One region of the Diaphorobacter sp. LI3 genome, then DNA from elsewhere that is predicted to be linked to it. Evidence: riboswitches for the same ligand, from Rfam matches in the RefSeq annotation. Region 1 holds a riboswitch; the other holds the start of a gene.

What was found. Region 1 has a riboswitch for thiamine pyrophosphate ahead of thiC (phosphomethylpyrimidine synthase ThiC). Riboswitches for the same ligand answer to the same signal wherever they lie in the genome.
Region 2: another riboswitch for thiamine pyrophosphate. It lies ahead of MRB47_RS13210 (FAD-dependent oxidoreductase); the one in region 1 lies ahead of thiC (phosphomethylpyrimidine synthase ThiC).

What each region holds. Positions count from the first base shown of each region.
Region 1 covers NZ_CP094346.1:911,501-923,073, reverse strand. Annotated here, with positions in the region: gene MRB47_RS04290 (methyl-accepting chemotaxis protein) at 30-1,655, shown strand; gene thiC (phosphomethylpyrimidine synthase ThiC) at 1,707-3,551, opposite strand; TPP riboswitch at 3,653-3,762, opposite strand; gene MRB47_RS04280 (hypothetical protein) at 3,796-3,972, opposite strand; gene lpxC (UDP-3-O-acyl-N-acetylglucosamine deacetylase) at 3,991-4,914, opposite strand; gene MRB47_RS04270 (methyl-accepting chemotaxis protein) at 5,134-6,873, shown strand; gene ftsZ (cell division protein FtsZ) at 7,015-8,244, opposite strand; gene ftsA (cell division protein FtsA) at 8,407-9,636, opposite strand; gene MRB47_RS04255 (cell division protein FtsQ/DivIB) at 9,654-10,487, opposite strand; gene MRB47_RS04250 (D-alanine--D-alanine ligase) at 10,484-11,482, opposite strand; gene murC (UDP-N-acetylmuramate--L-alanine ligase) at 11,479-11,573, opposite strand, start outside.
Region 2 covers NZ_CP094346.1:2,844,753-2,856,325, forward strand. Annotated here, with positions in the region: gene MRB47_RS13165 (nitrite/sulfite reductase) at 1-810, shown strand, start outside; gene MRB47_RS13170 (DUF934 domain-containing protein) at 836-1,231, shown strand; gene MRB47_RS13175 (phosphoadenosine phosphosulfate reductase family protein) at 1,228-1,869, shown strand; gene cysD (sulfate adenylyltransferase subunit CysD) at 1,931-2,863, shown strand; gene MRB47_RS13185 (sulfate adenylyltransferase subunit 1) at 2,863-4,251, shown strand; gene fdxA (ferredoxin FdxA) at 4,354-4,677, shown strand; gene MRB47_RS13195 (NAD(P)/FAD-dependent oxidoreductase) at 4,703-5,767, shown strand; gene MRB47_RS13200 (SH3 domain-containing protein) at 6,104-6,502, shown strand; gene thiD (bifunctional hydroxymethylpyrimidine kinase/phosphomethylpyrimidine kinase) at 6,570-7,421, opposite strand; TPP riboswitch at 7,531-7,653, shown strand; gene MRB47_RS13210 (FAD-dependent oxidoreductase) at 7,714-8,838, shown strand; gene thiS (sulfur carrier protein ThiS) at 8,835-9,032, shown strand; gene MRB47_RS13220 (thiazole synthase) at 9,044-9,856, shown strand; gene MRB47_RS13225 (thiamine phosphate synthase) at 9,859-10,788, shown strand; gene MRB47_RS13230 (hypothetical protein) at 10,819-11,573, opposite strand, start outside.

The DNA of each region.
Region 1 (11,573 bases):
CTAGGGCTTTGCTCACCCCGAACACGCGCATGTCCTTCTCTTCTTCCCCTACCCGCTCTCTTTCCATCGGCCCGCTGGGTCGCCGGCTGCTGGGCCTGTTCATGACGGTGCTGGCGCTGAGTCTGGTCGGCTCGGCCATCGGCGTGTGGTCGCTGCGGCACATCGGCCAGTCGACCGACGACATGGTTCAGCACAGCGTGGCCAACGAACGGCTGGTGGCCGACGCCTATCGGCTGCAGGCCATCAATGCCGAGCGCTACAAGGCCGTGGCGTTGAGTTCAGAACCCGAGGTGGGGCAAGCCATCGGCGCCGACATTGCCGCTACGCAGCAGCAGTACGACAGGCTGGTAGCCACCCTGGCGCAGCGGCTGGCCGGCACAGCCGACGAGGAACTGCTGTCCCGCGTGAAGGCGCGGGCCGTCGACTTCCACGAGGCCCAGGCCGCACTGGTGCAGGCACGCGACTTCGGCCTCACGTCACGTATTCAGCAGGTGTATGGCGAACGCTTCCTGCCCGCGTCCCAGGCATTGCTGGGGTCGCTGGATGCGCTCACGCAGTCGCAGCGCCAGTCCATCGACACGGCCGCCCTGGCCGTGGGCGGCTGGAGCCAGCAGGCGCGCTGGTCGCTGCTGGCGTTCGGCAGCCTGTCCCTGGTGCTGGGCACCCTGCTCGCGCTGTGGCTGGTGCGCAGCATCACGCGGCCCATTGCACTGGCCAGCGACACCGCGCAGCGTGTTGCGGGGCTGGACCTGCGCCAGGACATCGTGGGCCACGACCGGGACGAAACCGGGCACATGCTGACGTCCCTGTCGGTCATGCAGTCCGCGCTGCGCAGCCTGGCGGGACAGGTGAGCACCTCCGTGCACAGCCTGCACACGGCTTCGTCCGAGATGGCCAACGGCAACGCCCACCTGTCCACCCGCACCGAGGAGGCCGCAGCCAGCCTGCAGGAAACGGCCGCCGCGCTGGAGCATGTGACACGCGCCGTTCAACAATCGGCCGAGACCGCCGAGCATGCCGAGGCACGCGCCGCACAGGCGGCAGCCACCGCGCACGAAGGCAGCAACGTGGTGACGCGCATGGAGCAGACCATGCAGCAAGTGGCGCACAGCGCGCACCAGATCGGCGACATCACGGGCATGATCGACTCGATCGCGTTCCAGACCAACATCCTGGCGTTGAACGCCGCGGTGGAAGCCGCACGTGCCGGCGAACAGGGCCGCGGTTTCGCGGTGGTGGCCAGCGAGGTGCGCAGCCTGGCGAACCGCTCGGCCGAGGCCGCGCGCGAGATCAAGGCGCTAATCCAGGCGTCCGTGCAGCAGGTGGATGCCGGCGCCACCCTGGCCGCTGATGCGGGGCGCACCATGGCGCAGGTGGTGGCGGCCATCCAGGACGCCGCGCGCACGATGGCCGACATACGCTCCAGCCACCATGCGCAGCAGCAGGACATCCTCTCCATCCACTCGGCCCTGTCGCGGCTGGACCAGATGACCCAGCAGAACGCGGCCCTGGTGGAAGAGTCCGCGGCCGCCACCGAGAGTTTGCGCGGCCAGGCCCATGAGCTGGCGGCGCAGGTCAGCCGCTTTCGCCTGCCGGGTGAACTGGCGCACGCACTGCCGTCGCCCATGCCCACCCGGCTGCTGGCCGCGGCCTGATACGGTCACTTGGAGCCGGCCGGGCATGACAGGCCGGCGGCTTTGCGTGGGTCAGTCGGCGCGGTGGATGGGCACGTAGAGCTCGCCGCCCGTGCGGTTGAACTCCTCTGCCTTGGACTGCAGGCCCTGTTGGGCGAATTCGCGCACTTCCTGCGTGATCTTCATCGAGCAGAACTTCGGCCCGCACATGGAGCAGAAGTGCGCCACCTTGGCGCTGTCCTTGGGCAGGGTCTCGTCGTGGTACTCCTTGGCCGTATCGGGGTCCAGGCCCAGGTTGAACTGGTCCTGCCAACGGAAGTCGAACCGCGCCTGGCTCAGCGCGTCGTCGCGCGCACGGGCACCGGGGTGGCCCTTGGCCACGTCGGCCGCGTGGGCCGCGATCTTGTAGGCAATGATGCCCTGCTTGACATCGTCGCGGTCGGGCAGGCCCAGGTGCTCCTTGGGCGTCACGTAGCACAGCATGGCCGTGCCCATCCAGCCAATCATGGCGGCGCCGATGGCGCTGGCGATGTGGTCGTAGCCGGGGGCGATGTCGATGGTCAGCGGGCCCAGGGTGTAGAACGGCGCCTCGTGGCAGGTCTTGAGCTGCTCCGTCATGTTGGCCTGGATCATGTGCATGGGCACGTGGCCGGGGCCTTCGATCATGGTCTGCACGTCGTGCTTCCAGGCAATCTGCGTCAGCTCGCCCAGCGTGTGCAGCTCGGCGAACTGGGCTTCGTCGTTGGCGTCCGAGGCGCAGCCCGGACGCAGGCCATCACCCAGGCTGAACGACACGTCGTACGCCTTCATGATGTCGCAGATGTCCTCGAAGTGCGTGTAGAGGAAGCTCTCCTTGTGGTGCGCCATGCACCACTTGGCCATGATGGAGCCGCCACGGGACACGATGCCCGTGCGGCGCGCGGCGGTGAGCTGGATGTAGGCCAGGCGCACGCCCGCGTGGATGGTGAAATAGTCCACGCCCTGCTCGGCCTGCTCGATCAGCGTGTCGCGGAAGATCTCCCAGGTCAGGTCCTCGGCAATGCCACCGACCTTTTCCAGCGCCTGGTAGATAGGCACCGTGCCGATGGGCACCGGCGAGTTGCGCACGATCCAGTCGCGCGTGGTGTGGATGTTCTTGCCGGTGGACAGGTCCATCACGTTGTCGGCGCCCCAGCGGATGGCCCAGACGAGCTTCTCCACCTCTTCCTCGATGCTCGACGTGACGGCGGAGTTGCCGATGTTGGCGTTGATCTTCACCTTGAAGTTGCGCCCGATGGCCATGGGCTCCACTTCGGGGTGGTTGATGTTGGCGGGAATGATGGCGCGGCCACGGGCGACCTCGTCGCGCACGAACTCGGGCGTGATGATTTTCGGAATGCTCGCACCCAGTGGGTTGCCGGCCAGGCGCTGCTCGCGCGCGGCGTCCTGCATGTATTGCTGCATCCACTCGCGGCGACCGTTCTCGCGCAAGGCCACGTATTCCATCTCGGGAGTGACGATGCCCTTCTTCGCGTAGTGCATCTGCGTGACGTTGGCGCCGCTCCTGGCGCGCAGCGGCTGGCGCTGCAGCGCCGCAGCCTCGGCGCGCAGCTGGGCCAGGCGGTCGCCATCCTCGGCCTTCTGGCCGTCGTCCAGCGCCTTGCGTACGCGACCCTCATAGCCCTCGGTGTCGCCGCGCGCGGCAATCCATTCGCCCCGCACGCTCGCAAGGCCCTTGCGCACGTCGATCTGCACGGCAGGATCGGTATAGGGGCCGGACGTGTCGTACACGCTCACCACTTCGCCGTTGGTGAGCTGAATGTCGCGCACCGGCACGCGCAGCCCGGGTTGGCTGCCGGCGAGGTAGGACTTGGTGGAAGCGGGAAAGGGTTCGCGCGTGAGCGCAAGCAGGCTGGCGAACTTGTCGGGGGCATTCATGGCGGGCAGCTCCTTCATCGGCGGGATGGATGGAATTGCTCCGCTATCGATCGGATGGACGGACGGAGCACGACCCTTCTTGCGGGTGTACCCGTTTCCCCCTATCCGACTGCAGCTCTTCTTACGCTGGTATGAACCAGATCAAGTTCGCGGTTCCGGCGGTCAGGTCCGCCATCTCAGCACGCCGTTACGTGCACCCCGGAGCGGGGCCGAGTATAGGCGACTTGACCGCCAGCAAGGTGCCTTACAGCAGACGCTCGAGGATCAGCACCAGGAAGAACATGGACGCCGCGATCACGGTCCATTTGACGATGACCAGTCCAAAACGCTTGTAGCGCTGCTGTCCCGTAGCGGCAAAAAAGGCAAACGACACGCCGGCAGCCAGCAGCAGCAGAAGGACAGCCCATCGGAAGATCAACATGCACGCGTCCCCCGTCCGTTACCAGGCACGCACCGGCTGTGTGAAACCTGCGGGCGCCTGGCGCTCATTCTCGAAGGTCACGATCTCCCACGCATCCTCGTGGGCCAGCAGTTCGCGCAACAGCAGGTTGTTCATGGCGTGGCCCGAGCGGAAGGCGCTGTAGGCCGCCAGCAGCGGCTTGCCCACGAGGTACAGGTCGCCCATGGCGTCCAGGATCTTGTGCTTGGCGAACTCGTCGTCGTAGCGCAGGCCGTCGGCGTTGAGCACCTTGTAGTCGTCCATGACGATGGCGTTGTCCAGCCCCCCGCCCAGCGCCAGGCCGCTGGTGCGCAGCATCTCCACGTCCTTGGTGAAGCCGAAGGTGCGCGCGCGGGCGATGTCGCGCGCGTAGTTGCCGCTCCCAAGGTCGAACTCCACGCTCTGCCCCGTGGAATCGACGGCGGGGTGGGCGAAATCGATCTCGAAGCGCAGCTTGAAGCCGTGGTAGGGCTCCAGGCGCGCCCACTTGAGGTTGTGCCCCTCGCCCTCGCGCACCTCGACGGGGCGCGTGACGCGGATGAAGCGCTTGGGGGCGTTCTGCAACTCGACGCCCGCGCTCTGCAGCAGGAACACGAAGGACGCCGAGGAGCCGTCGAGGATGGGCACCTCCTCGGCCGTGATGTCGATGTACAGGTTGTCCAGCCCCAGGCCGGCGCAGGCCGACATGAGGTGCTCCACGGTATGCACCTTCGCACCGCCGGCGCCAATGGTCGAGGCCATGCGCGTATCCACGACAGCCGTGGCGGTAATGGGAATGTCCACGGGCTCCGGCAGATCTACGCGGCGGAACACGATCCCCGTGTCCGGCTGTGCCGGGCGCAACGTCAACTCGACCCGCTGGCCGCTGTGCAGGCCTACGCCCACGGCGCGGGTCAGGGTCTTGATGGTGCGTTGCTGAAGCATCCCGCGATTTTAGGCGGCCAGACACGGGCCGACAGTACCCCTTTTCTATGACGTTGATAGCAGGCAGACGTTCTGCCGCCTGCCTTGCGCGTCGATCGGCAGAAGCGCTGACGCACGGACAACGCGCAGGTCGCCGAACAAAATTGGAACAAATGAGATAATTATGTAAATAAATGTTTTTAAAACTCGCCATCTTGGCGAATTTCGGAGAAAGCCCCCATGACCAAGCTCAGCCTCAAGATGAAGATTCTTGCCATGCTGGGAACGGCGCTGCTCGCGCTGATCGTGATGTCGACCCTGTCGTTGCTGCAGGAGCGCAAGCTCATCATCGACGCCCGCAAGGAAACCCTGACCACCGCCGTGCAGACGGCGCACAGCATCGTCGCCGCTTACAAGGAAGCGGCCGACAAGGGCGCGATGAGCGTAGAGGACGCGCAGAAGGCCGCCAAGGAAGCCCTGCGCCTGTCGCGCTACGGCGGCGCGGAAGGCAAGACCGAGTATTTCTACATCTGGACCATGGACAGCCGCGGCGTGATGCACCCCATCAAGCCCGAGTGGGAAGGCCAGAACATGGCCGGCAAGCTCAAGGACGGCGATGGCAACGACCTGCTCAAACAGATCACGGACGCACTGCAGCGCAGCAAGGATGGCAAGGCGTATGTCTCTGCCAGGTTCATGCGCCCTGGCGAGCAGACGCTCGCACCCAAGCTGCAATACGCCGTGCGCATCGATGGATGGAACTGGATGGTGGGCTCCGGCCTGTACACCGACGATATCGATGCCGCAGTGCGTCAGGCGCTGCTGACCGACCTGCTGGTGGTCGCGCTCGTCACCCTTGCCGTGGGAGTGGTCGGGTTTGCGGTGTTCCGCTCGGTGGTGCGCCAGATCGGCGGCGAACCCGCCCACGCCATGAGCGTCATGTCCGAAGTCGCGCAGGGCCATCTGGACACCGCCATCCCTCCCGCGCCCGCAGGATCGCTGATGGATGGACTGTCGCAGATGGTGGCCTCGCTGCGCCGCCTCGTGGTCGAGGTGCGCAGCGCCTCAGACAGCATTGCCACCGCGGCCAGCGAGATCGCGCAGGGCAACAACGACCTGGCCCATCGCACCGAGGACACGGCCAGCAACCTGCAGGCCACGGCCAGCAGCATGGAAGAGCTCTCCAGCACGGTGCGCCAGACCTCCGACGCCACCCAGACCGCCAACCAACTGGCCGCATCGGCCGCGCAGGTGGCGGCACGCGGCGGGGACGTGGTATCCCAGGTGGTGAGCACCATGGAAGGCATCAACGCCAGCAGCGGCAAGATCAGCGACATCATCGGCGTGATCGACGGTATCGCCTTCCAGACCAACATCCTGGCTCTGAATGCGGCCGTGGAGGCGGCGCGCGCCGGCGAACAAGGCCGGGGCTTTGCCGTGGTGGCCGGAGAAGTCCGCACACTCGCGCAGCGCAGTGCGCAAGCCGCCAAGGAGATCAAGGCATTGATCAACGATTCGGTGGAAAAGGTCCGCTCCGGCACGACACTGGTGGACAGCGCCGGCAGCACCATGACCGAGATCGTCAGCAGCGTTCAGCGGGTGACGGACATCATTGGCGAAGTGCGCGCCGCCACCTCCGAGCAAAGCCAGGGCATTGCCCAGGTCAGCACCGCCATGCACCAGCTTGACCAGATGACGCAGCAGAACTCCGCGCTGGTGGAGGAATCCACCGCCGCGGCGGCCAGCCTGCGCGAGCAGGCCATGAAGCTGACCGACGTGGTGGCGCTGTTCCGCGTGCAGGCAGGCGAGGTACAGCGGCCCCGCCCCGCCACGGCGCCCACGCGTGCTGCACCCCCCGCGGCGCGCCCGGCCGCAAGCGCACCTCGCGCTCTGTCCACTCCCGCGGCACCCGCGCTACAGGCCAAGCCCGCCAAGGCGCCCGGCGCCGGCCCGGACGACGGCGACTGGGAGTCGTTCTGACGCCGATCCGTGCGGCGCCCGCAGGCGCCAGCGCGCGCCGTGTAGCGCACGTCATACGGATGCGCGACCGCACATGAAAAAGCCGCTGGCGTGCCAGCGGCTTTTTCATTCAGGCACCTTGGTCGTGGCGCCGGTGGAGCTTCAGTCCGCCTGCTTGCGCAGGAAGGCCGGAATCTCCAGTTCATCCATGCCGCCCGAAGACAGCGCATCCACGCGCGCCGTGGCCACGGAACGGTTGGTGCGCCAGACGCTCGGCACGGCCATGCTGCCGTAGTCGGCCTGGGGCGCACCGCCCACCATGCCGGCGGAAACTCCGACCGCTGCGCCGGCCATCGGCATCTGGTACGCCACGTTGTCCGTGCCGGTGCGCAGGCTGCCCTGCACCACCTGCATGGGCTGGCGGCGCGCGTTCTGGCGCGACAGGCCCGTGGCCACCACGGTCACGCGGATCTCGTCACCCAGCGTGTCGTCGTATGCCGCGCCGAAGATCACATGCGCGTCCGGCGAGGCGTAGGCGTTGATGGTGTTCATTGCCAGCCGCGATTCGGCCAGCTTGAGGCTGCCCTTGCTTGCCGTGACCAGCACCAGCACGCCCTTGGCACCCGACAGGTCGATACCTTCGAGCAGCGGGCAGGCGATCGCCTGCTCGGCCGCGATGCGCGCGCGATCCGGGCCGCTGGCCGTGGCCGTGCCCATCATCGCCTTGCCGGGTTCGCCCATCACGGTGCGCACGTCCTCGAAGTCCACGTTCACCTGGCCGTACTCGTTGATGATCTCGGCGATACCGCCGACCGCGTTCTTGAGCACATCGTTGGCGTGCGCGAAGGCTTCTTCCTGGGTGATGTCATCGCCCAGCACCTCCAGCAGCTTCTCGTTGAGCACGACGATCAGCGAGTCGACGTTGGCTTCGAGCTCGGCCAGTCCATCGTCGGCGTTCTTCATGCGGCGCCCGCCCTCCCAGTCGAAGGGCTTGGTGACCACGCCCACCGTGAGGATGCCCATCTCCTTGGCCACGCGCGCGATCACGGGCGCAGCGCCCGTGCCCGTGCCGCCGCCCATGCCGGCGGTAATGAACAGCATATGCGAGCCCTGGATGGCCTGGCGGATGTCCTCCTGCGCAGCCTCGGCGGCCTCGCGGCCCTTGTCGGGCTTGCTGCCCGCGCCCAAGCCGCTTGCGCCCAGTTGGATGGTGCGATGCGCCGTGCTGCGGGTGAGCGCCTGCGCGTCGGTGTTGGCCGTGACGAACTCCACGCCCTGCACGTTGCGCGAGATCATGTGCTCGACGGCGTTGCCGCCGCCCCCGCCGACACCGATCACCTTGATCTGCGTGCCCTGGTTGAACTCTTCGGACTCGATCATTTCGATGGTCATGATGGTGCTCCTGAAACTTGGGTTGTGATTTGCAATTGCCGTAGGTTGGTGTTTGTTAGGGGACGGTCATTGCCGTCGGGCGGAGGCGCGGTACTTCGCCATCGCCCCCGGCGCCGCGGCGGCGGACTGGCGCGTGCCATCCAGAGCGGGGGGAAGGTCATGTCAGAAGTTCCCCACGATGAAGTCCTTGAACCGGCCAAATGCGGTCTTCACCGACCCGCTCTTGGCTGCCACCTTGAAGCCGCGCAGGCGCGCCAGGCGCGCCTCTTCCAGCAGGCCCATGACGGTAGCGGCGCGCGGCTGGGCAATCATGTCGGCCAGCGCGCTGGAGTACTTCGGGATGCCGCGGCGCACGGGCTTGAGGAAGATGTCCTCGCCCAGCTCCACCATGCCCGGCATGACGGAGCTGCCGCCCGTGATCACGATGCCCGAGGACAGCACCTCCTCATACCCGGACTCGCGGATCACCTGCTGCACCAGCGAGAAGATCTCCTCCACGCGCGGTTCGATCACACCCGCCAGCGCCTGCTTGGACAGCATGCGCGGGCTGCGGTCGCCCAGGCCTGGCACCTCGACCTGCGCCTCAGGGTCGGCGAGCAACTGCTTGGCGTAGCCGCTCTCCACCTTGATGTCCTCGGCGTCCTTGGTGGGTGTGCGCAGCGCCATCGCGATATCGCTGGTGATCAGGTCGCCCGCGATCGGGATCACCGCCGTGTGGCGGATCGCCCCCCCGGTGAAGATGGCCACATCGGTGGTGCCCGCGCCAATGTCCACCACGGCCACGCCCAGTTCGCGCTCGTCATCGGTAAGGACAGCCTGGCTGCTCGCCAGCGGGTTCAGCATCAGCTGCTCCACTTCCAGGCCGCAGCGGCGCACGCACTTGATGATGTTCTCGGCCGCGCTCTGCGCGCCGGTCACGATGTGGATCTTGGCCTCCAGGCGGATGCCGCTCATGCCGATGGGCTCTTTGACATCCTGCCCGTCGATCACGAACTCCTGCGGCTCCACCAGCAGCAGCCGCTGGTCGCTGGAGATGTTGATGGCCTTGGCCGTCTCCACCACGCGCGCCACGTCCGCCGGCGTGACCTCCTTGTCCTTCACGGCCACCATGCCGCTGGAGTTGAGGCCGCGGATATGGCTGCCCGTGATGCCGGTATAGACGCGCTGGATCTTGCAGTCGGCCATCAACTCGGCCTCCTTCAGCGCCTGCTGGATGCTCTGCACCGTGGCGTCGATGTTCACCACCACGCCGCGCTTCAAGCCATTGCTGGGGGCTACGCCCAGGCCGGCCAGCTTCAGCTCGCCCCCGGGCAGCACTTCAGCGACGACTGCCATGACCTTGGCGGTGCCGATGTCCAGCCCCACGACCACGTCTTTGTATTCTCTTGCCATAGTTCTTTGTCCTGCCCTCAGTTGTTCTGCCCCGCCCTGCGCGCACGCGACGCCGCGCGCAGCGCAGCCGCCTTCTGTGCGTCCGTACTCACGGTGGTGACGCCGCGCAGGCGCAGCGCATAGCCGCTTTCATGCCGCAAGTCGGCGTACTCCAGCGCATCCACGCGACGCCCCTGCCGTTGCGCCACGTCCGGCAGCGTGTGCACCAAACGCGACACGCGCTGCATCAGCAATTGCGTCGAGCCACTCCCCAGCTCCAGCACCGCACCGCTGTCCAGCGTGACCCGCCAGCCTCCATTCCCCGTGAGCTGCAACGAGTCGATGCCGGAACCCAGCGGCGCCAACGCGGGCGCCAGCTGGCGGTACATCTGCAGCAACTCCGCGGAGCGCTCGGGCGCGCCCATCAGGCGCGGTAGGTTGTCTTGCTCCAGGTCGCCCGCGTCGGCTTCAAAGACCTCGCCCCGGCTATTGACCAGGGTGTCGCTGCCTTCGGCGCCCCAGTAGGCGACCACGTCGTGCTCCTGCAGCTGCACGCGCAGGCCACTGGGGAACTCGCGTCGCACATAAGCCTGCCGCACCCAGGGCACCTGCTCGAAGGCGCGGCGCGCGGCCTGCAGGTCGATGGTGAAGAAGTTGCCCACGAGTTGCGGCGCAACGTTGGCACGCAGGCTCAACGCGCTGGTGTGCACGAGGTCGCCCTCCACCACGATGCGCCCGATCGAAAACGCAGGGTGGCGCAGCAGCCAGCCCCCGCCCACCGCCAGCACGGCCAGGGCGCAGCCCAGGAACAGGACCGTAGCGGTCATGTTCATGAGGCGAACGTCCAGCGGTGCGGGCAGCGTGTTGTTCATACCGGCTCCCGTCCTCCTGCCGCACCGGCCCGGCCCTGCAGCGCGTCCAGCGACGCGCTCGCCAGGATGCGCAGGCACAGGTCGGGGTAGCTGATGCCGCTGGCATTGGCCGACATCGGCACCAGCGAGTGGCCGGTCATGCCGGGCGAGGTGTTGATTTCCAGCAGGAAGGGCTTGCGGTCGCTCGCGCGGATCATGATGTCGGCGCGCGCCCAGCCGCGGCAACCCAGCGTACGGTAAGCCTGCACGACGATGCGCTGGATCTCGCGCTCCTCGGCCTCGGGCAGGCCGCTCGGGCAGTGGTACTGCGTGACGTCGGTGAAGTACTTGTTCTGGTAGTCGTAGTTGCCCTGGGGCGCCTCGATGCGGATCACCGGCAGCGCGCGCGCCTCGGCGCCTTGGCCCAGTATGGGACAGGTGGTCTCGTCACCATCGATGAACTGCTCGCACAGCACCTCGGGGTCATGCTGCGCGGCCAGCCGATACGCCTGTTCGCACTGCCCCAGCGAAGTGACCTTGGTCAGGCCGATGGTGGAGCCCTCGCGCGAGGGCTTGACGATCATCGGCGCGCCCAGCTCCTGGAAGGCCTGGGCCGTCTCCGCACTGCTGGACACCAGGCGCCAGTCTGGCGTGGGCAGGCCGTCCGCGCGCCAGATGCGCTTGGTCATGATCTTGTCCATGGCGATGCTGGACGCCATCACGCCGGGACCGGTGTACGGAATGCCCAGCAGCTCCAGCGCGCCCTGCACCGTACCGTCCTCGCCATGGCGGCCGTGCAGCGCGATGAAGCAGCGGCTGTAGCCGTGGGCCTTGAGCTCCGACAGATCACTGTGCGCGGGGTCGAACGCATGCGCGTCCACGCCGCGCGAGCGCAGCGCCTGCAGCACGCCGCCGCCCGACATCAGCGACACCTCACGCTCGGCCGACGTGCCCCCCATGAGCACGGCCACTTTGCCCAGCGCCTTCACATCAATCTTGGGGTCATTTTGGCTCATTGCGCCCGTCCTTCCTGCGCTAGCAGCTCATTTTTTTGCAGCAAATCAACCACCTTGGCGGGTACGCCACCGATCGAGCCCGCCCCCATGC
Region 2 (11,573 bases), 1.9 Mb from region 1:
TTCGTCGTGCCACCGCTGCGGCCCGCCGGCCGCCCGCATGGCGTGAACACCTCCGGCCAGCTGTACCAGCGCTGGCTGCAGCAGAACGTGCGCGGCCACCGCATGGCGGGGCTGAAGGCGGTGACACTGTCGTTCAAGCGCGTGGGCTTTGCGCCCGGCGACGCCGACGGCGACACGCTGGACGCCCTGGCCCAACTGGCCGACCAGTTCAGCGCCGGCGAGGCGCGCCTGACGCACGAGCAGAACCTGCTGCTGCCCTGGGTGCACGAAGCCGACCTGCCCGCGCTGTACGAGGCCGCGCGCAAGCTGGGCCTGGCGCAGCCCAACATCGGCCTGCTGACGGACATGATCGCCTGCCCGGGCGGCGACTTCTGCTCGCTGGCCAACGCGCGTTCGCTGCCCATCGCCGCGGCCATCACCGAGCGCTACCAGGACCTGGACGAGCTGTTCGACATCGGCCCCATCGACCTGCACATGAGCGGCTGCATCAACAGCTGCGGCCACCACCACAGCGGCCACATCGGCATCCTGGGCGTGGACAAGGACGGCAAGGAGTGGTACCAGATCACGCTGGGCGGCTCCGACGGCACGCAGCTGTCCGGCCCGGCCATCGGCGGCAAGGTGGTCGGCCCGTCGTTCTCGGCCGCCGAAGTGCCCGACGTGATCGAGGCGCTGCTGGACACCTACCGCGCGCTGCGCAAGGGCAACGAGCTGTTCATCGACACCCTGCGCCGCGTGGGCCAGGACCCCTTCAAGGCCGCCGCCAATGGTGCGCGCCACCCCAAGGCGGCTGAAGAGGCCGTGGCCTGACCCCACCCGAAAGACCTTGAATACTATGAAAATCATAGCTGCTGGCGCTTTATCCCTGGGCGCTGACGACCTCAAAACCCTGCAGATCACCAACGACGCCGACCTGGCCGCGCTGGCCGCCGAAGGCGCGCTGGAGGGCGTGCAGCGCATCGAGCTGCAGTTCCCCAAGTTCACCGACGGCCGCGCCTACAGCCAGGCCCTGCTGCTGCGCCGCCGCTACCGCTTTGCGGGCGACATCCGCGCCACGGGCGACGTACTGATCGACCAGCTGGTGCACATGCACCGCAGCGGCTTCAGCAGCGCGGTGCTGGCGCCCGGCGTGGACCCGGCCGCGGCCGAGCGCCAGTTCGCGCGCTATGCCGCCTTCTACCAGGGCGACGTGCTGGAGCCGCGCCCGCTGTTCGCCCGGGAGGCCGCATGAGCACCGCTACGGCGGTCAGCGCCGCCGAACTCGCCCGCGTCAACGCCGAGCACGGCCACGATGCCGCCGCGCTGGTGGCCTGGGCGCTGGGCTTGGGCCAGACACCCATCGTCACCACCAACTTCCGCCCATTCGAGGCCGTGATCCTGCACCTGGTCACCCGCGTGCAGCCGGGCGTGCCCGTGGTCTGGATGGACAACGGCTACAACACCGAGGCCACCTACCGCTTTGCCGACGCGGTGACGAAGCAGCTGGGGCTCAACCTGAAGATCTACCTGCCGCGCCGCTCGCGCGCCCACCGCGAGGCCGTCGAAGGCCCGACGCCCGCGCTGGACGACCCGCGCCACGCCGCGTTCACCGAAGAGGTGAAGCTCGAACCCTTCGCCCGCGCCCTGCGCGAAACGGCACCCCGGGTGTGGTTCACCGCGCTGCGCGCCACCGACACCGCCGTGCGCGCGCAGATGGAGCCCGTGAGCATCAACCCCGACGGCCTGATCAAGGTCGCGCCGCTATTGCACTGGTCGTCCAAACAGCTGCACGAGTACTGCCAGCAGCACGGCCTGCCCAACAACTTTGACTACGTGGACCCCACCAAGGGCGAAGACAACCGCGAATGCGGCCTGCACCTGGCCCACTAAAAACGATAGCTGCCTGCGCTTGCCCCACAAGCGCTGGAGCCAGATTTGACTGGAACATCGAATGAACGCCCGTGTTGACTCCCAAGTGCTCAACCAGCTCAGCAACCGCCACCTGGACGCGCTGGAAGAAGAAACCATCTTCATCCTGCGCGAGGTGGCCGCGGCCTTCGAGCGCCCCGCCCTGCTGTTCTCGGGCGGCAAGGACTCGCTGGTCATGCTCAAGTGCGCCGAGAAGGCCTTCGGCGCGGGCCGCATTCCCTACCCGCTGCTGATGATCGACACGGGGCACAACTTCCCCGAGGTGACCGACTTCCGCGACTTCCGCGCGAAGGAACTGGGCGCCGAACTCATCGTGCGCAGCGTCGAGGATTCGATGGCGCGCGGCACCGTGCGCCTGGCCCACCCCGGCGAATCGCGCAACGTGCACCAGTCCGTCACGCTGCTCGAAGCGATTGAGGAGTTTCGCTTCGACGCCTTGATCGGCGGTGCGCGCCGGGACGAGGAGAAGGCGCGCGCCAAGGAGCGCATCTTTTCCCACCGCGACAGCTTCGGCCAATGGCAGCCCAAGGCGCAGCGCCCCGAGCTGTGGACGCTGTTCAACACCCGCCTGACCCCCGGCGAGCATTTCCGCGTCTTTCCCATCAGCAACTGGACCGAGCTGGACGTGTGGCAGTACATCGAGCGCGAGCAGGTCGCCCTGCCATCGCTGTACTACGCCCACCCGCGTGAAGTGGTGGAGCGCCGCGGCCTGCTGGTGCCCGTCACGCCGCTCACGCCCCCGAAGGACGGCGAAGCGGTGCAGACGCGCACCGTGCGCTTTCGCACCGTGGGCGACATCACCTGCACCTGCCCGGTGGAAAGCCTGGCCGCCACGGCTGGCGAAATCGTGATCGAGACCCTGGCCGCCGAGGTCAGCGAGCGCGGCGCCACGCGCATGGACGACAAGACCAGCGACGCCTCGATGGAAAAGCGCAAGAAAGACGGGTATTTCTGATGACCACCGCCACTATCAATTCAATAGCTTCCAGCGCACAACCAGAAAGCGCTAGCGGCACAAATGATCACATTTCCGCGCTGCGCTTCATCACCTGCGGCAGCGTGGACGATGGCAAGAGCACGCTGATCGGCCGCCTGCTGGTGGACAGCCGCGCCGTGCTGCAGGACCACCTGGCCGGCGTGCAGCGCGGCGGAGAGACCGACCTGGCGCTGCTGACCGACGGCCTCAGTGCCGAGCGCGAGCAGGGCATCACCATCGACGTGGCCTACCGCTACTTCGCCACCGAGGCGCGCAAGTTCATCATCGGCGACGCGCCCGGCCACGAGCAGTACACGCGCAACATGGTCACCGCCGCCTCCCAGGCCGACGCCGCCGTAGTGCTGGTGGACGCTACCAAGCTCGACTGGCAGAACCCCCAGCTGACGCTGCTGCCGCAAACGCGCCGCCACAGCCTGCTGGTGCATCTGCTGCGCGTGCATTCGCTGGTGTTCGCTGTGAACAAGCTCGACGCGGTGGCGGACCCACAGCTCGCCTACCGCCACATCCGTGCCGCGCTGGAGCAGTTCGCCCGGCACGCGGGCATCGCCGTGGCGGGCGTGGTGCCGGTGTCGGCGCTCAAGGGCTGGAACGTGGTAGACGCCAAGCCCGGCTGGTGCGACTACGCGGGCCCGAGCCTGCTGCAGATCCTGGAGCGGCTGCCCAACACCCCGCCCGACGCCGGCCTGCCCCTGGCCTTCCCGGTGCAGTGGGTGGAGAAATTTTCTTCCTCGTCCGACACTTCGCAGGGGCGCCGCGTGTTCTGGGGCCGGGTGGGCACGGGCCGCGTGCAGCCGGGTGCGCAGGTCGCCATCTTCCCCAGCGGCCAGCTGGCGCAGGTGGCGCAGGTCCTGGACCATGCGCGCCGCGCCACCGGCGTGGCCGCGGGCCAGAGCGCGGGCATCACCCTCGACCGCGAGGTGGACGTCTCGCGCGGCGACTGGATCGTGGCTGCGCCTGCACCCGCTGCCGCGGCCGAGGACGACTTCGACACCCCCGCCGCCGTGCCCGCATGGCCCGGCCAGCGCGAGATCACCGCCACCGTCGCGTGGATGGACGACGAGCCGCTGGTGGCGGGCCGCGTGTACTGGGCGCTGCACGGCCACCGCTGGGTCAAGGTCAAGGTGCGCCGCGTGGTTCACCGCCTGGACATCAACACCCTGGCCGAGGAAGACGCCACCCAGCTGGAGCCCAATGCCATCGGCCATGTGGAGCTGCTGCTGCAGGAACCCCTGCCCGCGGCGCCGTTCGCGCGCAGCCGCGTGCTCGGTTCGCTCATCCTGGTCGACACCGCCAGCCACAAGACGGCGGGCGCCGTGCTGGTGAACGCACCGGCCCCAAAAGCTTGATCAACGTTAAGGTTTCCGCGCCTCAGGCATGGTTGGCTGGCCTGCTGAGGCGGCGGTCGGCCTAAAATCGCGGGCTAACCCCATACCAGAACACAACTACTCATGACTCACGTCGTCACCGAAAACTGCATCAAGTGCAAATACACCGATTGCGTGGATGTGTGCCCCGTGGACTGCTTCCGCGAAGGCCCCAACTTCCTCGTGATCGACCCCGACGAGTGCATCGACTGCGCCGTGTGCATCCCTGAATGCCCGGCCAACGCCATCTTTGCCGAGGAAGACCTGCCCAGCGACCAGCTGGCCTTCATCAAGATCAACGCCGAGCTGACGCCCAAGTTCAAGAGCATCACCAAGCGCAAGGCAGCGCTGCCTGACGCTGACGACTGGAACGGCAAGCCCGGCAAGCTGGACCAGCTGGAGCGCTGACTCCCGCGCTCCCGCCACGCCCCGCATGCACCCATCCCCCAGCAGCCCGACGCCCCAGGCCGCGGACGCCGTGGTGATCGGCGCCGGGCCGGTGGGGCTGTTCCAGGTCTTCCAGCTCGGGCTGCAGGGCATCGCGGCGCACCTGGTTGATGCGCTGCCCCATGTGGGTGGCCAGTGCGCCGAGCTGTATCCCGACAAACCCATCTACGACATTCCCGGCATCCCTGTGTGCACGGGCCTGGGGCTCGTGGAACTGCTGCAGCGGCAGATCGCCCCTTTCGCCCCCACGCTGCACCTGGGCCAGCAGGTCCACGCGCTGGCCGCGCAGGCCGACGGACGTATTCTGCTCACCACCACCGCCGGCACCGCGCTGCTGGCGCGCAGCATCTTCATTGCCGCGGGCGTGGGCGCCTTCGTGCCGCGCGCCATCAAGGCCGAGGGGGTAGAGGCGCTGGCCCCCGGCCAGTTGCTCTACCACCCTGACGCCGCTACGGCCACCCGTGCCGCGACCGGCAAGCGCGTGGTGGTACATGGCGGCGACGAGGCGGCCGTGCAGGCGGCGCTGGACTGCGTGGACGCTGCCGCGCAGGTGCTGCTGCTGCACCGGCGCGATGCCTTCCAGGCCGCGCCCGCGCTGCTGGCGCAACTGCAGGCACTGCGCGAGGCGGGCCGCATCCAGGTCGTGATCGGCCAGATCACGGGCGTGGAGACCGCGCCCGACGGCACCCTGCAGGCGCTGGCCCTGCTGGACCCGCAAGGCGAGCCACAGCGCCAGCCGCTGGACCTGTTGCTGGCCTACCTGGGCATCTCTCCCCGCCTGGGGCCCATTGCCGACTGGGGCCTGGCGATGGACCGCAAGCAGCTGACCGTGGACACGGCCACTTTCGCCACCAGCGTCCCCGGCATCTACGCCGTCGGCGACATCAACACCTACCCCGGCAAGCGCAAGCTGATCCTGTGCGGCTTCCACGAAGCCACCCTCGCCGCCTTCGCCGAGGCTGAACGGCAGGCGGGCCACAAGCTGCCCCTGGAATACACCACCAGCAGCGAACGGCTGCAAGCCCGGCTGGGCGTCGCCCCGGCCCGCTGACCTGCGGCGACGGCGCGGCGCGCCCTGCGGCATGCGCGGGGCGCTATTGAAGCAGGAGCTTGCAGCGCTCTTTCTGCCTTGTTTCCAAATAGAAAACTGTCTCAGAATAGCTTGTATAGTGCGCTGGCAGCTATATTTTTCATAGCAATTGACGTTTCGGCCATCGGTTCGCGCCTGAAACGGCCGGAACTTCGCACGCGGGCGGCCCTCCACCTGGGGGTTGTCATCCCTCAGTTCCAACTCCAAGGAGATCACCCCGTGCCCTTCGCACTGCCCCTGCCGCATCGCATCCTGTCCAAAGCCCTGGCCGCCGCCACGCTGGCCCTGCCCCTGCTCATGCCCGCCGGCGTGCAGGCGCGCGATTTCGTCAGCATCAAGGGCAATGCGGTCAACGTACGCGAGAAGCCCAGCACCCGCTCGGCGACGCTGTGGGAGCTGGGTCGGGGCTATCCGCTGCAGGTGCAGCAGCGCAAGGGCCGGTGGCTCCAAGTGCGGGATTTCGAGGAGCCGCTCGGCTGGGTGTATGCGCCGCTGACCAGCAAGACGCCGCACCGCGTGGTGACGGCACGCGTCGCCAACCTGCGCGCCGGCCCCGGCCAGCAGCACAAGACCGTGGGCAAGCTGCAGCAGCATGAGGTGGTGCGCAGCCTGGGCCAGTCGGGTAGCTGGGCCCGGGTGCAGCGCGAAGACGGGCAAAAGGGCTGGGTGGCCCGGCGCCTGACCTGGGGCTGGTGATATTTCGGGTGCCGCGGCGGTGTGGGCCTGTGGCGCGCGCGGTGCCCGGCGCTCCCTCAGCCGCCCGTTACTCGATCACACGCTGCGCCACCGGCGCATAGCCATGGTTGAGCGGCCCGTGGCCGTGACCGGTGCGCACATCGGCCCCGGCAGCGATCGCGCCCAGAATGTACTGGCGAGCCAACCGCACCGCCTGCGCCAGCGGCTGGCCCAATGCGAGGTGCGCAGCGATCGCCGACGACAAGGTGCAGCCCGTGCCGTGGCCGTTGTGCGTGACGATGCGCGCAGCTTCCAGGCGGTGGCGCTCGTCGCCAGGCAGGGCCAGCACATCCACCACCCGGTCGCCCGGCAGGTGCCCGCCCTTGAGCAGCACCGCGCGCGCGCCCAGCGCCAGCAGGTCGGTGGCGGCCGCGTCCAGCGCGCTTTCGTCGGCAATGGCGCGGCCCAGCAGCCAGCCGGCCTCGTCCAGGTTGGGGGTGACCACGGCGGCCAGCGGGAACAGCGCGCGCACCAGCGTGCCCACGGTCTCCTCGGCAATCAGCCGGTCGCCGCTGGTGGCGACCATCACCGGGTCCAGCACCACGTTGGGCAAGCCATGGCGAAGAATCGCGTCGGCCACCACCTGCACCACCTCGGGCGAATGCAGCATGCCGATCTTCACCGCATCCACGCCGATGTCCTCGACCACGGCGTCGATCTGTGCGCGCAGCATCTCGGGCGGAATGCCGTGGATGCCCGTCACGCCGCGCGTGTTCTGCGCGGTGATGGCGGTGATCGCGGTCATGCCGTAGCAGCCCAGGGCACTGAAGGTCTTCAGGTCGGCCTGTATGCCCGCGCCGCCGCCGCTGTCCGAGCCCGCGATGGTCAACACGCGCGCATAGCGCCGGCCACCGCCGGGCGTCTGTGTCTCTTGGTTCATGGCAAAAATTATCGGCCAAGCCGCAGCGCATTCAACGCAGCCGCGGCAACGCCAGAGCCTGCGCCACGTCAACAACAGGGGCACCACCCCTGTGCTGTAATGCCGGCCACGGACGAAACAGGGGTGTCCCCGCCGCACTAAGAACGTGTTGACGAAAGCGGCAGGCGACTGAGAAATACCCTAAGCACCCGATCCAGGTCATGCTGGCGTGGGGAGTTTCAACAGCATCGGCGCGCCGCGCGCTCCCGTTTTGTCCTTTGGTTGTTTGGCCTGGCCTTTCATCACGGACACGATGCACACTTTCCCCACCCTTCGCTCCTCCTCCCGCGTCACCATCTTGGGCGCGGGCCTCATGGGCCGCCTGCTGGCCGTCGAACTCGCCCGCCAGGGCCACGCCGTTGAGGTGCACGAGGCAGGCACCCGCGCCGCCGAAGGCGCCGCAGCCTACGTGGCCGCCGCCATGGTGGCCCCCCTGGCCGAATCCATCGTGGCCGAGCCCGGCGTGGTGCGCATGGGCGTGCACTCGCTGGCGCGCTGGCCTGAGCTGCTGGCACCGCTGGCCGCACCGGTGTACTTCCAACATGACGGCACGCTGATCCTGTGGCACCGCCAGGACGCACCCGAAGCCGCGCGCATGCGCCTGAAGTTCGAGCAGACCCAAGGCCTGGTGCCCGGACTGCCGCGCATGCAGGCGCTGGACAGCGCCGGCGTGGCTGCACTGGAACCCACGGCCGCACAGCGCTTCCACCAGGGCCTGTACCTGCCCGGCGAGGGCCAATTGGACAACCGCCAGGCACTGGCCGCGCTGGCCGCCACCATGGACCAGTTGGGCGTGGTCACGCATTGGGGCAGCGCGCGCCGGCCGGCCGACTTCACTCCCGGCCAGGCCGGCCAGCCCGACTGGGTGCTGGACTGCCGGGGCCTGGGCGCGCGTGCGCAATGGCCGCAACTGCGCGGGCTGCGCGGCGAGGTGGTACGCCTGCACGCGCCCGACGTGACGCTGCAGCGCCCCACGCGCATCGTGCACCCCCGCTACCCGATCTACATCGCACCGAAGGAGAACCACGTGTTCGTCATCGGCGCGACCGAGATCGAATCCGACGACATGTCGCCCGCCAGCGTGCGCTCCACGCTGGAGCTGCTGAGCGCCGCCTACGCCGTACATCCGGGCTTTGCCGAGGCGCGTATCCTAGAGATCTCCACCCACTGCCGCCCCACCCTGCCCGACAACCTGCCCGCGGTGCGCGTAGTGCAGGATCGCGTGCTGGAGGTCAACGGTTTGTACCGCCACGGCTTCATGATCGCGCCGGCCATGCTCGATGTAGTCATGCAGGTGCTGAACACGGGACAATCCGAGCTCGCCCCTGGATTCGACCTCTCGCTGCAGCTCGACCGCGAAGCTGCGCTGCACACATGAACGTATTCATCAACCAAAACGCCGTGCAACTGCCCGATGGCGCCACCGTCGCCGACGCCGTGGCCCACCTGGCCCCCCAGCCACCGTTTGCCGTGGCCGTGAACCTGCAGTTCGTGCCCAGTGCCCGCTATGCCGCGCACGCCCTGCAGTCCGGCGACCAGATCGAAATCATTGCGCCGGTCACCGGCGGTTGAAACCATTGCTCATGAACAGTCCTACATCCTCCCCCGACACGCTGGTGCTCTACGGCCAGGCGTTCCAGAGCCGCCTGCTGCTGGGCACCGCGCGCTACCCGTCTCCCGCCGTGCTGGAGGCCGCCGTGCAGCGCGCGCGGCCCGCGATGCTCACCGCATCGCTGCGCCGCCAGGGCAGCAACCCGGCCGAATCCGGCAGCAGCTTCTGGGAGCTGCTCAAGCGCCTGCAGGTGCCGGTGCTGCCCAACACCGCCGGCTGCCATAGCCTGCAGGAAGCCATCACCACCGCCCATATGGCGCGTGCAGTCTTCGAGACCCCCTGGATCAAGCTGGAGCTGATCGGCGACGACTACACGCTGCAGCCCGATACGCTGAACCTGGTGCAGGCAGCCGAGCAACTGGTCCGCGAAGGCTTCTACGTGCTGCCCTACTGCACTGAAGACCTGGTGCTGTGCCAGCGCCTGGTGGACGTGGGCTGCCAAGCCGTCATGCCGTGGGCGGCGCCCATCGGCACGGGCCGCGGCCCGGTGAACCCCTATGGCCTGCAGCTGCTGCGCGAGCGCCTGGACGTGCCGCTGCTCGTGGACGCCGGCCTCGGCCTGCCGTCCCACGCCTGCCAGGTGATGGAATGGGGTTACGACGGCGTGCTGCTCAACACGGCCGTGGCCCTGGCGACCGACCCCGTGCAGATGGCCGGCGCCTTTGCCGATGCCGTCGCCGCAGGCCGCGCCGCCCGCATGGCCGGCGCGATGACGCCGCAGGAGGCGGCGCAACCCAGCACGCCCGTGCTGGGCACGCCGTTCTGGCACCACGCGCAGGGCTGAGCATGCCGCAAGCCGCCGCGCCATTGCCTTCTGCAGCCGCCATGGAGCAAGCCATCCGCCAGCACCATGCGTCGGCGTTCGCGGGCTTCCCGCCCCAGCCGATGCCGGCGACAACCGTGGAAGACCCCGTGTACCGCGCAGCCCTTGCGGCCTGCTGCGCCCTGGGTTTCATCGCCCATGACGCAGACTGCCTGGCCCGTGCCTGGGCTGCGCAGACGCGGCGCACCGGCCGCTTCGACCCGGCGCAGTGGCCCGACGAGCCCGCAGACTTCGGACTGCAGCCGCGCCCCCATGCGCACCCCTTTAAAGCCTGCCCACAGAACCTGGGTCTCTACGCCGTATTGCCCGATGCCCAATGGGTGGGCCGCATGGCGCAGGCCGGCGTGCCGACGGTGCAGCTGCGCTTCAAAAGTGACGACCCTGCGGCCATCACGCGCGAGGTACGCGCCGCAGTGCAGGCCGTGCAAGGCACCGCTTCGCTGCTGTTCATCAACGACCATTGGCGCCAGGCCATCGCGGCCGGGGCCTATGGCGTGCACCTGGGCCAGGAGGATCTGGATGCGCTGAGCCCCGAAGAGCTGCGCACGCTGCGCGAGTCCGGGGTGCGCCTGGGCGTGAGCACGCATGGCTATGCCGAGATGGTGCGCGCTGACGCGGCCAGCCCCAGCTACATCGCCATGGGCGCGGTGTTCCCCACCACGCTCAAGAAAATGGCCACAGTGCCCCAGGGCGTGGCACGGCTGACGGGCTATGCCCGGCTGATGCGCGGCTATCCGCTGGTTGCCATCGGCGGCATTGGCCTGGCCCAGTTCCCGCAAGTGCTGGCCACCGGAGTGGGGTCGATCGCCGTGGTGCGCGCCGTGGTGGCGGCCGATCAGCCGGAAGCCGCTGCGGCGCAGCTCATGCGGGCCATGGACGCCGGCAGGCGATAGCCCCGTCCGCGCACGGCGGGCGTTCGCGCTTCAGAAGCGGTTCTTTTGCGACTGCTCCAGTTCGAAGCGCAACTCCAGCTTGTCGTTTTCCATGCCAAAACCCACGGCCTGCCCTTGCGCGGGCGCTGGGGTGACGGGCACGGGCGGTAGATCGCTGAGGGTGATGTGAGGCGGCCCGGACTCGTCCACGTCCACCGCGGCGGCGCAAGTGGATGCTGGCGAGCCGTCATCCACCGGCAGCAGCGCCAGGCCGGCCGCCATCGAGTCCAACGACCGGCCCGTCCCATCCTGCGCGCCCATCGGGTGGAGCGCTGGCGTGGCATGCGGGGTGGTGCGCGCGCGGGGCGGCGGCGCACCGCGCAAATGTGCGGGCGTGGTCTGGGCGATGGACAGCAGCAGCAGCAGATCGTCCAGCGCCGCCAGGTCGAAGGGCCCCTCGCCCTGCGTCTGTCCCCGGTGAAATAAGAGGCCCTCCAGCACGGCCAGCACCTCGGGCGAGGACCACGCCGCCTCGACCCGTGCCAGCGCCTCGGGGTGGTCTTCCAGGCTCCGGCCCAGTTGCTGGAACTGCGCAAATGGAGGCACGCGTACGTTGAACCGCTCCTCGACCTGCGCACGCAGGCCGTCGAAGCTGTCGGTTCGCCCCAGTTGGTGGTACAGGCGCAGCAGTTCGAGATGCGCCAGCGGCGAGTCTTCGCCGTGCTGCGCGATGTATTGGCGCAGCACATGGATCGCCTGCTCGTGCTCGCCCACCGAGGTGAAAAATTCGGCCTGCTGTTGCAGAT